DNA from 3 places in the Lysinibacillus sp. OF-1 genome. Region 1 is predicted to be linked to each of the others. Evidence: riboswitches for the same ligand, from Rfam matches in the RefSeq annotation. Region 1 holds a riboswitch; each other region holds the start of a gene.
The links. Region 1 has a riboswitch for S-adenosylmethionine ahead of metK (methionine adenosyltransferase). Riboswitches for the same ligand answer to the same signal wherever they lie in the genome.

Region 1 (4,751 bases):
TTCTCGTTCTACTTCGTGAAATAAATTGTGATAGCAATTTGCCCATTCTTTAAATTGAAACTCTGTAAACTCTTGTTGATGGAGCCAATTTCGAGTTTGTCGTGTTTCCGTAATTTTATCTTTCTCAGCTGTCATAATGAGCATAGGCATATTCGGAAATTCACCTTTTGGAAGCATCACTAAATTTTTCATCATCTGCTGAAGCTCTCGATACCATTTCACTGAAACGACTGACATGAATGGTACCTCATCTTTCATTTCGTCCCTACCTTCAACATTGCGTGTAAGGTTCTCATATGAAATATTGTGAGTCATTTTAACATTTGCAGTCAATGCACTTAGACTCGTTAAAGCATTTGATAATTTACCTGGTAAAAGCTTTAATTGCAGCCACGGTGATGTCAAAATAATGCCTGCACATTCATATTGCTTCTTTTGCATTGTGTGAAGAACTAACGTTGCTCCAAGCCCATGTCCTATTACAAAAGTTGGTAAATTATATGAAAAAGCATTCTCAATCAGATTTCTTGTATATTTATTGTACAATTTGAAGTCCTCATCATGGACACGAGCAAACCTTGCATTCACGCCATGATTAGGTAAATCTCCCATGACTATGTGGAAGCCTTCCAATCTTAATTTCTCTATCAGCCATGCATACCATCGGTGATTTTCATATGCACCATGAACTATAGCAATCACAGCCTTTGCTTGTCCTTCAGCTTCCCATTTCCACATTCACATAGTCCTCCTAAAAAATAATTACACATTGATTATATCGAAATAAATAGCTCATTTTAATTTTATATTTCCATAAAGTTGCGTATTTGATACGATAATACTACATTATAGAAAGAATTGAGGCGATTTTCATGATTTATCCATTTAAAGATAAAATGCCAAAGATCGATCCATCTGTCTTCATTGCTGATTACGCAACTGTTACGGGCGACGTAACAATTGGTGCTGAAACAACCATTTGGTTTAATACGGTCATTCGTGGTGATGTTTCCCCAACCATTATTGGGAAACGTGTCAGTATCCAAGATCTTTGTTGCTTACATCAAAGCCCAAAATTTCCGCTAATTATTGAAGATGAGGTAACAGTTGGACACCAAGTCACTTTACATAGCTGTACAATTCGCAAAAATGCTTTAATTGGTATGGGCTCCATTATATTAGACGGGGCAGAGATTGGAGAGGGTGCATTTATTGGGGCAGGAAGCCTAGTACCTCCTGGTAAAGTCATTCCTCCGAATAGTTTAGCATTAGGTCGTCCGGCAAAAGTAGTCCGTGAATTAAATGCAGAAGATAAAGAGGATATGGAACGTATCGTGCGCGAATATGCAGAAAAAGGACAATATTATAAATCCCTTCAGAAGTAAACAATATACACAAAAATTCAATATTAACGAAAAAAATACCTCGCATTTCCGTGTAACCAAAATGTTCACGGATCGTAGCGAGGGATTTTTTGTAAAACAAAGGGGACAATATTGCCCCTTTCCTTTTTAATACATTAGAATAATTTTCTAATGTATTCATTACTTTAGCTCAATAGTTTATAGATGTGCCTTTTCTCGTAGAGCATCTGCTTTATCGATTTGTTCCCATGGTACATTTAAATCTGTACGACCAAAATGACCATAAGCTGCCGTTTGTTTATAAATCGGACGACGTAAATCTAGCATTTTAATAATACCTGCTGGACGTAAATCAAATAGCTCACGTACCCACTCTACGATTGCGCTTTCTTTCACTTTACCTGTACCAAATGTGTCAACCGCAATGGAAACTGGTTGAGCCACACCAATCGCATAGGCAAGTTGTACCTCAGCGCGTTCTGCCAAGCCAGCTGCTACAATGTTTTTTGCTACATAACGTGCCGCATAAGCCGCTGAACGGTCTACCTTTGTTGCATCCTTACCAGAGAATGCGCCACCACCGTGACGTGCATAACCACCGTATGTATCAACAATGATTTTACGTCCTGTTAAACCAGCGTCCCCTTTAGGTCCACCGATAACAAAACGGCCAGTCGGGTTAATAAAGTATTTCGTGTTTGCATCTAATAATTCACTTGGCACAACGGGTGCAATAACAAATTCTTTCAGATCAGCTTGAATTTGTTCAAGTGTTGCTTCTTCATCATGTTGTGTTGAAATAACAATTGTATCCACTCGCACAGGTACATTATTGTCATCATATTCAATCGTTACTTGTGTTTTTCCATCAGGACGTAAATACGCTAATTCACCTGATTTACGAACTTCTGTTAATCGGCGTGCTAATTTATGTGCTAAGCTGATTGGCAATGGCATTAGTTCAGGTGTTTCATTACATGCATAACCAAACATTAGACCTTGGTCACCAGCACCAATTGCTTCAATATCAGCATCTGTCATAGAGCCTTCACGAGCCTCTAAAGCTTGGTCAACACCTTGTGCAATATCAGGCGATTGTTCGCCAATAGCTACAAGCACCGCTAGATTTTCAGCATCAAAGCCATATTTACCACGTGTATAGCCAATTTCTGCTACAGTATCACGAACGATACCTTTAATATCAACGTAAGTAGAAGTAGTTATTTCTCCTGCTACTAATACTAATCCTGTTGTGACAGTTGTTTCACACGCTACACGTGCATTTGGATCTTCTGCTAAAATAGCATCTAAAATGGCATCCGAGATTTGGTCACAAATCTTATCTGGATGTCCTTCTGTTACACTCTCTGATGTAAACAGTCGACGGTTTGTCATTTGGTTTTCCTCCTATTACTCTTACAAAAAGTAGTTGTGTATGAATACGGTACTCATTACCCATGTCAAGTCCGCTCCTAAGGATTGAACTCTCAAGCCGTTACTGCTGCTTTTAACACGAGGATTTCGAAAGATCTGTCATTATAATAAGGAAAGAACTACATATACTTACCTTTACATTCTTTTTTAGCAATAAAAAAATCCTTTACTCACGTTACTGCACATGAGGAAAGGAATAATGACTTCGTAACCTTTCACTCTTATCGTTCAAGGGATGTTCCCTTGCATCAGGTTGGCACCAACGCATGCTGTGAAATAAAACATGCAGGTTGCCGGGTTTCACAGGGCCTGACCCTCCACCAGCTCGGGATAAGAGTATCCGTTCATTTTCATGTTACTGAAAAGGTTGAACGTTGTCAAATATTTTCTTATGTATTACTGTATAGAAAGGAAGGAACTGATTACACAAAAACTTTTCATACTTGGATGATGATGTAAATAGAAGCAAATTAATCCCTACAACATACCTAGCTACTTGTGGTAACATATGTGTGGCTCAATTTTTGCGCCTAATTACAGTAGGATTGATCGGATTCTACTCGAAAAACATTATTTTTTGTCAGTTTATTGAAAAGTGATAAAAACTCTAAAATAATTTCTTAATTAGTATAGATTATTTAAGCAATTGTGTTATACTATTTTTGAAATTAAGAAAAAATCCCTCTAAATCAAGGGAATACTATAAAAAAGGATGGTATTTAATCGATGAATTCAGTAGAAATTGCAAACGAACTGAAGGAATTATTAAACGGCGGTAACATTAATGTTCAACTTTCAGTACCACAATTAGCAGAAAAAGCTACATCTCGTGGTGAAGCAATGTTAACAGTAGATGGCGCAGTTCGTGCAGAAACTGGCAAATACACTGGTCGTTCACCTAAAGATAAATATACGGTAGAAGAAGAAAGCACAAAAGATCAAATTGACTGGGGTAAAGTCAACCAACCGATTTCTTCTGAAGTGTTCGATAACTTATATGTAAAAGTAATAAAATATTTAAAAGAACGTGACGAGTTATTCGTATTTAAAGGCTTCGCAGGTGCTGACAAAGATTCACAATTAAGCATCCAAGTAATTAATGAATACGCTTGGCACAACCTTTTTGCTCATCAATTATTTATCCGTCCAACTGAAGAAGAATTAGCTTCTCATGTTGCAGACTTCACTGTCATCTCTGCTCCTAACTTTAAAGCAGACCCTGCAGTTGATGGTACTGCTTCTGAAACTTTCATCATTGTATCACTTGAAAAGAAAATGATCTTAATCGGTGGTACTGAATATGCTGGTGAAATGAAAAAATCTATTTTTGGTATCATGAACTACTTATTACCACAGCAAGGTATCCTTTCAATGCACTGTTCAGCAAACGTTGGTGAAGCTGGCGATGTGGCATTATTCTTCGGTCTATCTGGTACTGGTAAAACGACATTATCCGCTGATCCAGATCGTAAGCTAATTGGTGACGATGAACACGGCTGGTCTGATAATGGTGTATTCAACATTGAGGGTGGCTGCTATGCAAAAACAATCAACCTTTCTGCTGAGAAAGAACCAGAAATCTACAATGCAATCCGCTTCGGTTCTGTTTTAGAAAACGTAGCTGTTGATCCAGAAACTCGTATTTGTGACTATGATGATGGTTCATTAACAGAAAATACACGTGTAGCTTATCCAATCCAATACATCGAAAATATTGTTGATCCTTCTGTTGCAGGTCATCCAAAAACAATCATCTTCCTAACAGCTGATGCGTTTGGCGTATTACCTCCAATCAGTAAATTAACAAAAGAGCAAGCAATGTATCACTTCCTAAGCGGTTTCACTTCTAAGCTTGCTGGAACTGAACGCGGTGTAACAGAGCCAGAACCAGTATTCTCTACTTGCTTCGGTTCTCCATTCCTTCCACTTCCAGCAACAGTGTACGCAGAAATG
Region 2 (4,751 bases), 130 kb from region 1:
TTAACCGCATGATTGTCCCTGGCACATTTATGAAAAAGGCGCTAAAAGGCGAGCTTCCTTTATTACAAGTTGCTCAAAATTTACAGCAAGAGCTGCTAATGTTAATGCCAGAAGACATCGGTACAGAGCCACTAGCACAAGAAAAATATTTAGTGAAAAATGCTAAGAAGATTGCTGTATTAGCTGCAGGCTTAGCAGCACAACGCTTTGGTGCGAAGCTTGATCAGGAGCAAGAGGTATTAGTGAATATTGCCAATATCGCTAACCAATTATTTGCAATGGAGTCAGCTGTCTTACGTACAGAAAAGGCAATTGCTCGTGATGGCGCTGAAAAAGCACAGCAGAAATTGCTATACACGCAAATCTTCTGCCAAGAAGCATTCACAGAAATCGAAAAGGAAGCAAAAGACACAATTCTTGCTTCAGCAGATGGCGATGCAGCACGTATGACATTATCTGCACTTCGTAAATTAACACGCAATAATCCTTATAACTTAATTGCGAAGAAACGTGAAGCTTCTGTTAAACTAATCGAAGCTGAAAAATATATTGTTTAATAGCATACACTTTCACTTAGCTATCTGTAAGAGGATAGCTAGGTTTTTTTATGAGAGATGGATAGAAGCTTGAAACTGACGGATAGAACAGCTAGATTGACGGATAAAATGGAGAAAGTGATGAATAGAACAGCAAAACGGATGGTTAGGCTTACGAAAATGAGAGAAGTTCCACCATTCGAAACAATTATGATGGTATACTACAGAAAAAGACAGTAGAGGAGCATTTTAATGACGATTCAATTTATCCATTATCCGAAATGTACGACATGTAAAAAAGCACAAAAGTGGTTAAATGATCATGAGGTTTCCTATGAAGAGGTACACATTGTAGAGCAATCGCCAACAAAGGATGAAATAAAAGCCATTTGGCAAGCCAGTGGACTGCCTTTGAAGAAATTTTTTAATACATCGGGTATGAAATATCGTGAGCTTGGTTTAAAGGACAAGCTAGCGGAAATGACTGAAGATGAGCAGCTGGGGCTACTTGCTTCTGATGGGATGTTAATCAAACGTCCAATCGTAACGGATGGCCAAAAAGTAACGCTAGGGTTTAAAGAATCAGATTTTGAGCAAACTTGGAAATAGCCGTATTTAAACAGGATCGAACGACTCTTCTAACCGAGATAAAGTCACCGGCAGATGTCACAAATTTTTAACAGAGATGTATTTCAAGTAACTTGAAAAAATTGTGGACTGCAATTAAGCTGGCACGTAATTGAATCTTGTTTTTATAGGAGAAGTATGGCACACTGAAAGTGAATATATTACATATTTATGGAGGGGTTTTTTGCATGAGCACACCTAAAGACTTACGTTATTCTGAAGAACATGAATGGGTAAAAACAGAAGATGGAAAAGTACGTATTGGTATTACTCACTTCGCACAATCTGAATTAGGAGATATCGTTTTCGTTGAGCTTCCACAAGTTGGCGACGAAATCAAAACAGATGATCCATTCGGTAGCGTAGAATCAGTTAAAACTGTTTCTGAATTGTATGCACCAATCTCAGGTACTGTAGTTGAAGTAAATGCAGATTTAGAAGATAGCCCAGAATTCGTTAATGAATCACCATATGAAAAAGCATGGATGATCGTTGTGGAGCCTGCTGATGCATCAGAAGTTGAAAAACTAATGACAGCAGAGCAATACGAAGAAATGATCGCTGAATAAGACAAGCTATAATCGAAAAACGTCGGAAACTACCGGCGTTTTTTGTTATATAATGACTTATAATGGGGATGTCTAAATGGAGGTGGCGTAATGTTCGAGGGAAAATGCTTAATAGTAGAAGGACGCTCAGATAAGCTACAAATTGAGCCAATTTTAAATGAGAATGTTACAATACTATGTACGAATGGTACAATTGGTGTGCATCAATTAGAAGAGCTGCTCGATCCCTATGAGAGCTGTGAGCTATTTACTTTTTTTGATGCAGATACTTCAGGCGATAAGCTACGTGCATTAATGGACAGACATTATCCAGAGGCAGAGCATTTACGTACAATGCCAACCTATAAGGAAGTAGAGACGACACCAAGAAAAGTGTTAGCGATGATATTACTGCGTGCACATTTTTCAATCCATAATGAATATATTTTGTAAGGTTGCGTGAGGAAATGGAAGAATGGTCAAAAGAGCAGTGGGAAACGGCTAAACAGTCTGGACAGAAAGCTGCATTTTATTTATATACACCGATGTGTGGAACGTGTGCAGTGGCATCTAAAATGATGGCCATTATTGAACAATTACTGCCACAGCTACCAATAGGTAAAGCGAATATAAATTTTTTAGAGTATGTTGCTGTTGAGCACCAAATTGAAAGTGTTCCGTGTTTACTTGTTAGTGATGGCGGAAAAGTGACAGATAAGATTTATGCTTTTCAATCCGTACCATTTTTATACGAATTGTTAAAAAAATCAATTGACTGAACTTTACTAGCGTGGTAAAGTATCAAATATATTACTAAAACATTAAATATATCGAACTCTTATAAAGAGTGGCGGAGGGAAGTGCCCTATGAAGCCCGGCAACCATCACAAAGTGAAAAGGTGCCAAATCACTCAAAGATTTTTCTTTGAAAGATGAGAGAACGGTTTAACGTTATTATACGTGACCCCTTCTACTTGTCTGTGAGTGAAGGGGTTTTCTATATGAGAAAAGGAGTATTCGCTATGATCCAGCTTCAAAATATTACGAAGAAGTACAAAACAGCAAATGGCGAATTAACGGCAGTCAAAGACGTCAACCTTACCATTAATAAAGGTGAAATTTTTGGCATTATCGGCTATAGTGGCGCTGGTAAGAGTACCATGATTCGTTTATTAAACGGTTTAGAGAAACCGACAACAGGAACAGTAACGGTGAACAGTCAAGAATTTTCATCGATTAAAGGGCAAAAGCTTAGAGCAGCTAGACAAAAGGTAAGTATGATTTTCCAACATTTCAATTTACTTTGGTCTAGAACAGTTGCCGAAAATATTGCATTTCCTCTAGAAATAGCAGGTGTTTCAAAGGCTCAACGTGAAGCACGAGTGAAGGAATTAATTGCACTTGTTGGTCTAGAGGGACGTGACAGGGCATATCCATCCCAGCTTTCTGGTGGACAAAAGCAGCGTGTAGGGATTGCCCGTGCATTAGCGAATAATCCAGAGGTTTTACTATGTGATGAGGCGACTTCCGCACTCGATCCTGAAACGACGGATGCCATTCTTGATTTACTCGTTGATATCAATGAACGTTTAGGCTTAACAATCGTTTTGATTACCCATGAAATGCATGTCATCCGCAAAATTTGTCATCGTGTAGCGGTCATGGAGGCAGGCGAAATAGTGGAACGTGGTGAGGTATTGCAAGTTTTCCAAGCACCACAAGCGGCTATTACTAAAAAATTCGTATCTCAGATTACGGATACAAAGGAAACACAGGATACGGTGGCACAAATCAAAACAAATTATCCAACTGGACAACTTGTCAAACTGATTTTTGTTGGTGAAAAGACCGAGCAGCCGGTTATCTCACATCTTGTGAAACAATTTGATGTAGAAGTAAGCATTGTTCATGGTAATATTTCGCAAACGAAAAACGGTGCATACGGTACACTGATTGTGCAAATTGATGGCTCGAAAACAAATGTGGCTGAAGCCCTTCGTTATTTAAATACAGTCGAAGTACAAACGGAGGTGATCGCAAATGCTAACTAATCTTTTTCCAAACGTAGACTGGGAAAATATGTGGCAAGCTATGTATGAAACATTGTACATGACGGCAATTTCTACAGTTGTCACATTTATTCTTGGGTTAGTCATTGGGATCGTTCTATTTTTAACAAGCCCTAATCAGCTATGGGCTAATAAAATGGTTAACTTTTTAACGGGTTCAATCGTTAATATTTTCCGCTCCATCCCATTTATCGTGTTAATTATTTTATTAATTCCATTTACGAAATTCTTACTTGGTACGATTCGGGGAGCAAATGCGGCATTACCTGCTCTAATTATCGGTGCAGCCCCGTTCTACGCTCGTATGGTATTGATTGCGTTACGTGAAATAGATAAAGGTGTCATTGAAGCAGCCCGTTCAATGGGGGCAAAAACATCCACAATTATTTGGAAAGTACTGATCCCTGAATCTTTACCAGCACTAATTTCAGGAATTACTGTAACGGCTGTTGCCCTCGTTGGTTATACTGCAATGGCAGGGATTATCGGTGCAGGTGGTCTTGGTAACTTAGCTTTCCTAGACGGCTTCCAACGAAATCGCCAAGATGTGACATTAATGGCAACTATTTTGATCTTAGTAGTTGTATTTATCATTCAATGGATTGGTGATCTCATAACGGTGAAGATCGATAAACGTTAGTAAGACTAAAAGAGGTTAATCCGGTTCTAACCGCTAACATATTTGAAACAAATAAAAGGGAGTGTCATAAATGAAAAAGTTATTAGCAGGATTATTTTTATCTATACTTGTACTAGCATTAGCAGCTTGTGGTACAGATAAAAAAGAAGATGCCAATTCAGCATCTGATCAAACAGATAGTAAAGACAATGTAACATTAAAAGTAGGTGCTTCTAATACACCACACGCAGTTATCCTAGATAAAGCAAAATCAATTTTAGCTAAAGAAGGCATCGACCTTGAAATTGAAACTTATACAGATTATGTTCTTCCAAACCAAGATCTAGATTCA
Region 3 (4,751 bases), 1.3 Mb from region 1:
GTTTCGCTTGTTAGAGATGTTTTTCCTGCTGGATGAATCATTAAAGCGACATCTACTTCCTTTAAATAGCCATGTGCTACAAAGCTTCCCTTTGCACTGCCGTTTGGACCACCCTCTTCAGCAGGTGTTCCTAAGACGACGACACTTCCACCGGTTTCATCTAATGTTTTAGAAAGAGCAATTCCGGCTGCGACACTCGTTGTTCCGATAATATTATGACCACAGGCATGCCCTAAACCTGGAAGAGCGTCATATTCAGCAAGAAAGGCAATTGTTGAACCAGGTTTTCCACTGTCTTTCACTGCATAAAAGGAGGTTTCATGTCCAGCAACGGCTGTGTCTACTTTAAATCCTGCATTCGTCAAGATTTCTACATGCTTTTGACTTGCGAAAAACTCCTGATTCCCTATTTCTGGATTGGCATGGATTGCCTGGCTAGTTTCAATATACAATGCTTGATTTGTTTCAATGGATTCCTGGATTAGTTCAATTCCCGATAAAGTTTTGCTCATATTTATCTCCCCCTATAGTCCTTTGCTTTGTTTTATTAACTCATCTTTTGATAAATCAACAACAATAGATCCTCCATTTGTTTCTGCCTCGACTGCCTTCATTACGTCTTCCTCATGATACAGCTCGACAATTCTCTGATATGTTTTATTATCTTGATCATCTGCTCGTGCAGCAAAAATGTTCACATAAGGTAAGGCGTTTGGATCGTTGGCATCTTCAAGATAAATGGGGTCCTTTACGGGATCAAACCCAGCTTGTCCAGCAACTCCATTATTAATAACGGATGCAACTACATCTGGTAATACACGTGGTGTTTGTTGAGCTACAATCGGTAAAATGTCTAAATCTTTCGGGTTGTCGACGATTTTACTTGGGTCACCGAAGAGACCAAAATCATCTGCCAATTTAATTAAGCCAGCTGATTCTAATAATCTTAATGCACGAGCCTGGTTGGAAGGGTCATCAGGGATAGCAATTTTGTCACCTTTTTTAATTTCGTTAACATCCTTCACTTTCTCTGAATATATTCCCATTGGAGCAATAACAGTAGCACCAATTGGAACTAAATCGACATTATTTTCTTTAGTAAATTGTGTTAGAAACGCGATATGCTGAAAGGAATTAATATCAATTTCTTTATTTGCTAATGCCTGATTCGGCAATGTATAGTCAGAGAACTCAACAAGCTCAATTTCAATCCCTTCCTTTTTAGCTTTCTCTTTTAAAATCGGCCATACTTCACCATCTGTTCCAGTTACACCAATCTTTACCTTTTCTTCTTTTTTAGCATTATCTGTAGCTGAATCAGACCCACAGGCAGCCAATGCTAATACGGCTGTTAAAACTAATAAAATACTAAACCACTTTTTCATTATTAATCTCCTCTTTCGTTGTTTTATTCAAATGAAAAATGTCCTTCTTACCGTCGCATAATTTTTCTTGATAGCTTATTCCCAATCCACTGCGCAATTTGTACAAGAATAATAAGAATAATAACGGTCACAAGCATGACACTTCCATCAAAGCGTTGATAACCATATGTCATAGCAATATGACCTAAACCGCCTCCGCCAACTGTACCAGCCATTGCAGAGAAATCTATTAAACCGACTGTCACAAACGTTAAGCCTAAAATTAACGGTCCAAGTGCCTCTGGAATTAATACAGTAAAAATAATTTGTAGAGGACTTGCTCCCATTGCCTTTGCGGCTTCAATTACCCCAGGGTCAATGCTAACTAAGTTATTCTCTACTACTCTCGCAATACCAAATGATGAGGCAATCGTCATCGGAAAGATTGCTGCCCACGTACCAATCGTTGTTCCAACAACCATTCTTGTTAATGGGCTAATGGCCACTAGAAAAATAATAAATGGAACTGGGCGAATAATATTAATTAAAAAATTTAACAATTGAAACACGAATTTGTTCTCTAAAATATTTCCTTTTCGTGTCACATATAGTAGTAAACCTATTGTTATACCAAGAATAGAACCGAAGATAAGGGTTATAATAACCATTAAAATCGTTTCACCCGTAGATTCAAAAATACGGGGCCAAAAAGTCGTCCAATCAACCTTCATTGAATTTTACCTCCTCAACAGTTACAATGTCTTGTAATTCAGTAAGAACACTAGGTATTTTATCGCTATGTCCCTCAAATGAGACGAGCAAGTTCCCATAGAACTTCTCCTGAATTTCTCGGACAGAGCCATAGACGATATTAACGTCCACATCAAATTTTCTTGTTACGCGAGAAAGGATAGGATCGCTAGCAATATCACCTTTAAAAATAACACGGTATAAATTTTTGCCGCCTTTTTTTCTCCATTCCTCTAATAGAGATGCAGATGGTCGATCTTGCTGAACCGATTGAATAAACCGTTGAGTCGTTAAATGCTGTGGATTTGTAAAAATATCAAAAACTGAATTAGATTCAATTACTGCTCCATTTTCCATGACTGCTACTCTGTCACATATTTGTTGGATGACATTCATCTCATGTGTGATTAGCAAAATAGTGATTCCTAAATCCTTGTTTACTTTTTTGAGAAGGCGGAGAATTTCCCCAGTTGTATCTGGATCGAGCGCTGAGGTTGCTTCATCACAAATTAATATATCAGGGGAGGTAGCAAGCGCCCTCGCAATGCCAACCCGCTGTTTTTGGCCTCCAGATAATTGCTCAGGGTAATCGTTCGCTTTTTCTGTAAGACCAACAAAACTAAGAAGTTCTGCAACTCTTTCATTAATTTCTTTTTTAGGCACTCCCGCCAGCTTAAGTGGATAGGCTACATTTCCAGCTACCGTTCTTGAGGAGAATAAGTTGAAATTTTGAAAAATCATGCCGATTCTTCTTCTCAGCTTTCTTACCTCTTTTGGTGTGAGCGAATTAATATCAACACCTTGTACTTGAACAGTGCCATGGGTTGGACTTTCTAATAGATTCACAAGTCGCAATAATGTGCTCTTTCCTGCACCACTAAATCCAATAATTCCAAAAATCTCTCCCTGCTGAATTGAAAGAGATACATCTTTCACTGCATTCACTTCACGATCACCAAATTTAAAGGTTTTCGCTACATTCTGAAATTCAATCATTTACTTGCTCAACTCCCTATTTAAAAATAAAGAACAAAAAGGACCTTCCTTTTGTTCTTATCGATTAAGAAAAAAGGAAGGTCCCCACTATTGAAGAAACTACTTCCTTCTCATCTTTCAAATGTAAGTACATTTGCAGGAATTGGCACGGTATTATGTTAATAACCCGCTGCCGAGACTTCATTGGGCCTGTCCCTCAGTCTCTCTGGATAAGAAGAAATTATCGTATTTAATTGTCTGTTAAGATTTAAACAATACTATAATGCTTGATGAATTATATGTCAACATTTCTTTTAAAAAGTTTTATTAGAAAAATAAATCCATTTACTGTTATAACAGCAGGAGTACATTGGTAGCCGCGTTTTTTCTAGTGAAATAATTTATGCTTATGTTACTGAGGATGTCAATGAGCAGGCAGCCATAAAAAGGTTCAATTTGAAAATTGCCTACTTCCAAATTGAACCTTTCCGTTATTCTAAAACGCCCTTTTCTCGTAAACTAGCAATTTGTTCATCATTATAGCCAAGTGCAGTTAATACTTCTTCATTATGCTCTCCAAGCTTGGCACCGACATACTTGTACTCAGGCTCAGTGCCATCAAATTTAAAGGCAGAAGCAATTTGCTGTTGCATGGTGCCATCGCTTTTTGGAATATCGACGATCATGCCGCGAGCCTTCAACTGTGGATGCTCACATGCTTCTGGAAAAGTGAGTACAGGCTCTACACAACCTTCAAAATCCTCGTTAAATACCTCAAGCCATTCCTCATATGTCTTTGATAGAAAGGCATCATGAACAGCCTCTTTAAAGCGTATTTGCGTATAGTAAGAATCATTAAAGGTATTATCAATCAACTCAGGAATGTCGAGTGCTTCACAGAGCAGTTTACGAAATTGAGGTTCTAAGCTACCGACAGAGAAGAAGCGTCCATCTTTTGTTTTGTAAAAATCATAGTAACTGCCTCCGTTTAAAATTTCTTGCTCTGGCTGTGGTACACGACCACCCCCAATAAACGCAGCACCATACATAGCATTCAGCGAAAAGACAGCATCTGTCATACTAATATCTATGAATTGTCCTTCGCCTGTTTTTTCACGATGAAGGGCAGCAGCCAGTACCCCAATTGCGGCATGCATTGTCCCTCCAGCTATATCAGCTAGTTGAACCCCCATGGAGACAGGCTTTTTATCCTTATGGCGTGAATAATCGAGTAAGCCTGCTAAAGATAAATAGTTATTATCGTGTCCAGGTCGATTGCTATAAGGTCCAGTTTGTCCGTAACCAGTAATCGCACAATAGATAACCTTTGGATTTATTTCCTTTAGAGCTTCATAGCCAATGCCAAGGCGTTGCATGACACCAGGCCGAAAACCTTCGATAATAACGTCATACTCTTGCACCAGTGATTTTACAATGTCTATAGCCTCTGGTGATTTAAGATTTAATGTAATTGATTTTTTAGATCGATTTAAATGTTGATGAATGTAAGCCTCATGATCTTCATCATAGGGAGGCATAATTCGTGTTAAATCAACGCGCTTTGAAGATTCAACATGGATGACATCTGCTCCTAAATCAGCAAAAATCATTGTCGCCATTGGCCCTGGTAGTAATGCAGAAAAATCGAGAATTTTTAACCCT

Region 2: it holds a riboswitch for S-adenosylmethionine, as region 1 does, so the genes downstream of both, NV349_RS18235 (methionine ABC transporter ATP-binding protein) here and metK (methionine adenosyltransferase) in region 1, are expected to answer to the same signal.
Region 3: it holds a riboswitch for S-adenosylmethionine, as region 1 does, so the genes downstream of both, NV349_RS01015 (methionine ABC transporter ATP-binding protein) here and metK (methionine adenosyltransferase) in region 1, are expected to answer to the same signal.

The regions. Positions count from the first base shown of each region.
Region 1 is NZ_CP102798.1:3,578,182-3,582,932, forward strand. It holds gene NV349_RS17410 (alpha/beta hydrolase) at 1-738, opposite strand, end outside; gene NV349_RS17415 (gamma carbonic anhydrase) at 873-1,385, shown strand; gene metK (methionine adenosyltransferase) at 1,563-2,759, opposite strand; SAM riboswitch class I at 3,017-3,135, opposite strand; gene pckA (phosphoenolpyruvate carboxykinase (ATP)) at 3,525-4,751, shown strand, end outside.
Region 2 is NZ_CP102798.1:3,710,926-3,715,676, reverse strand. It holds gene NV349_RS18260 (acyl-CoA dehydrogenase FadE) at 1-557, shown strand, start outside; gene NV349_RS18255 (arsenate reductase family protein) at 789-1,145, shown strand; gene gcvH (glycine cleavage system protein GcvH) at 1,352-1,732, shown strand; gene NV349_RS18245 (toprim domain-containing protein) at 1,823-2,164, shown strand; gene NV349_RS18240 (thioredoxin family protein) at 2,179-2,490, shown strand; SAM riboswitch class I at 2,547-2,650, shown strand; gene NV349_RS18235 (methionine ABC transporter ATP-binding protein) at 2,734-3,762, shown strand; gene NV349_RS18230 (methionine ABC transporter permease) at 3,752-4,420, shown strand; gene NV349_RS18225 (MetQ/NlpA family ABC transporter substrate-binding protein) at 4,491-4,751, shown strand, end outside.
Region 3 is NZ_CP102798.1:202,330-207,080, forward strand. It holds gene NV349_RS01000 (M20 family metallopeptidase) at 1-512, opposite strand, end outside; gene NV349_RS01005 (MetQ/NlpA family ABC transporter substrate-binding protein) at 525-1,385, opposite strand; gene NV349_RS01010 (methionine ABC transporter permease) at 1,433-2,095, opposite strand; gene NV349_RS01015 (methionine ABC transporter ATP-binding protein) at 2,085-3,110, opposite strand; SAM riboswitch class I at 3,218-3,326, opposite strand; gene NV349_RS01020 (CaiB/BaiF CoA transferase family protein) at 3,581-4,751, opposite strand, start outside.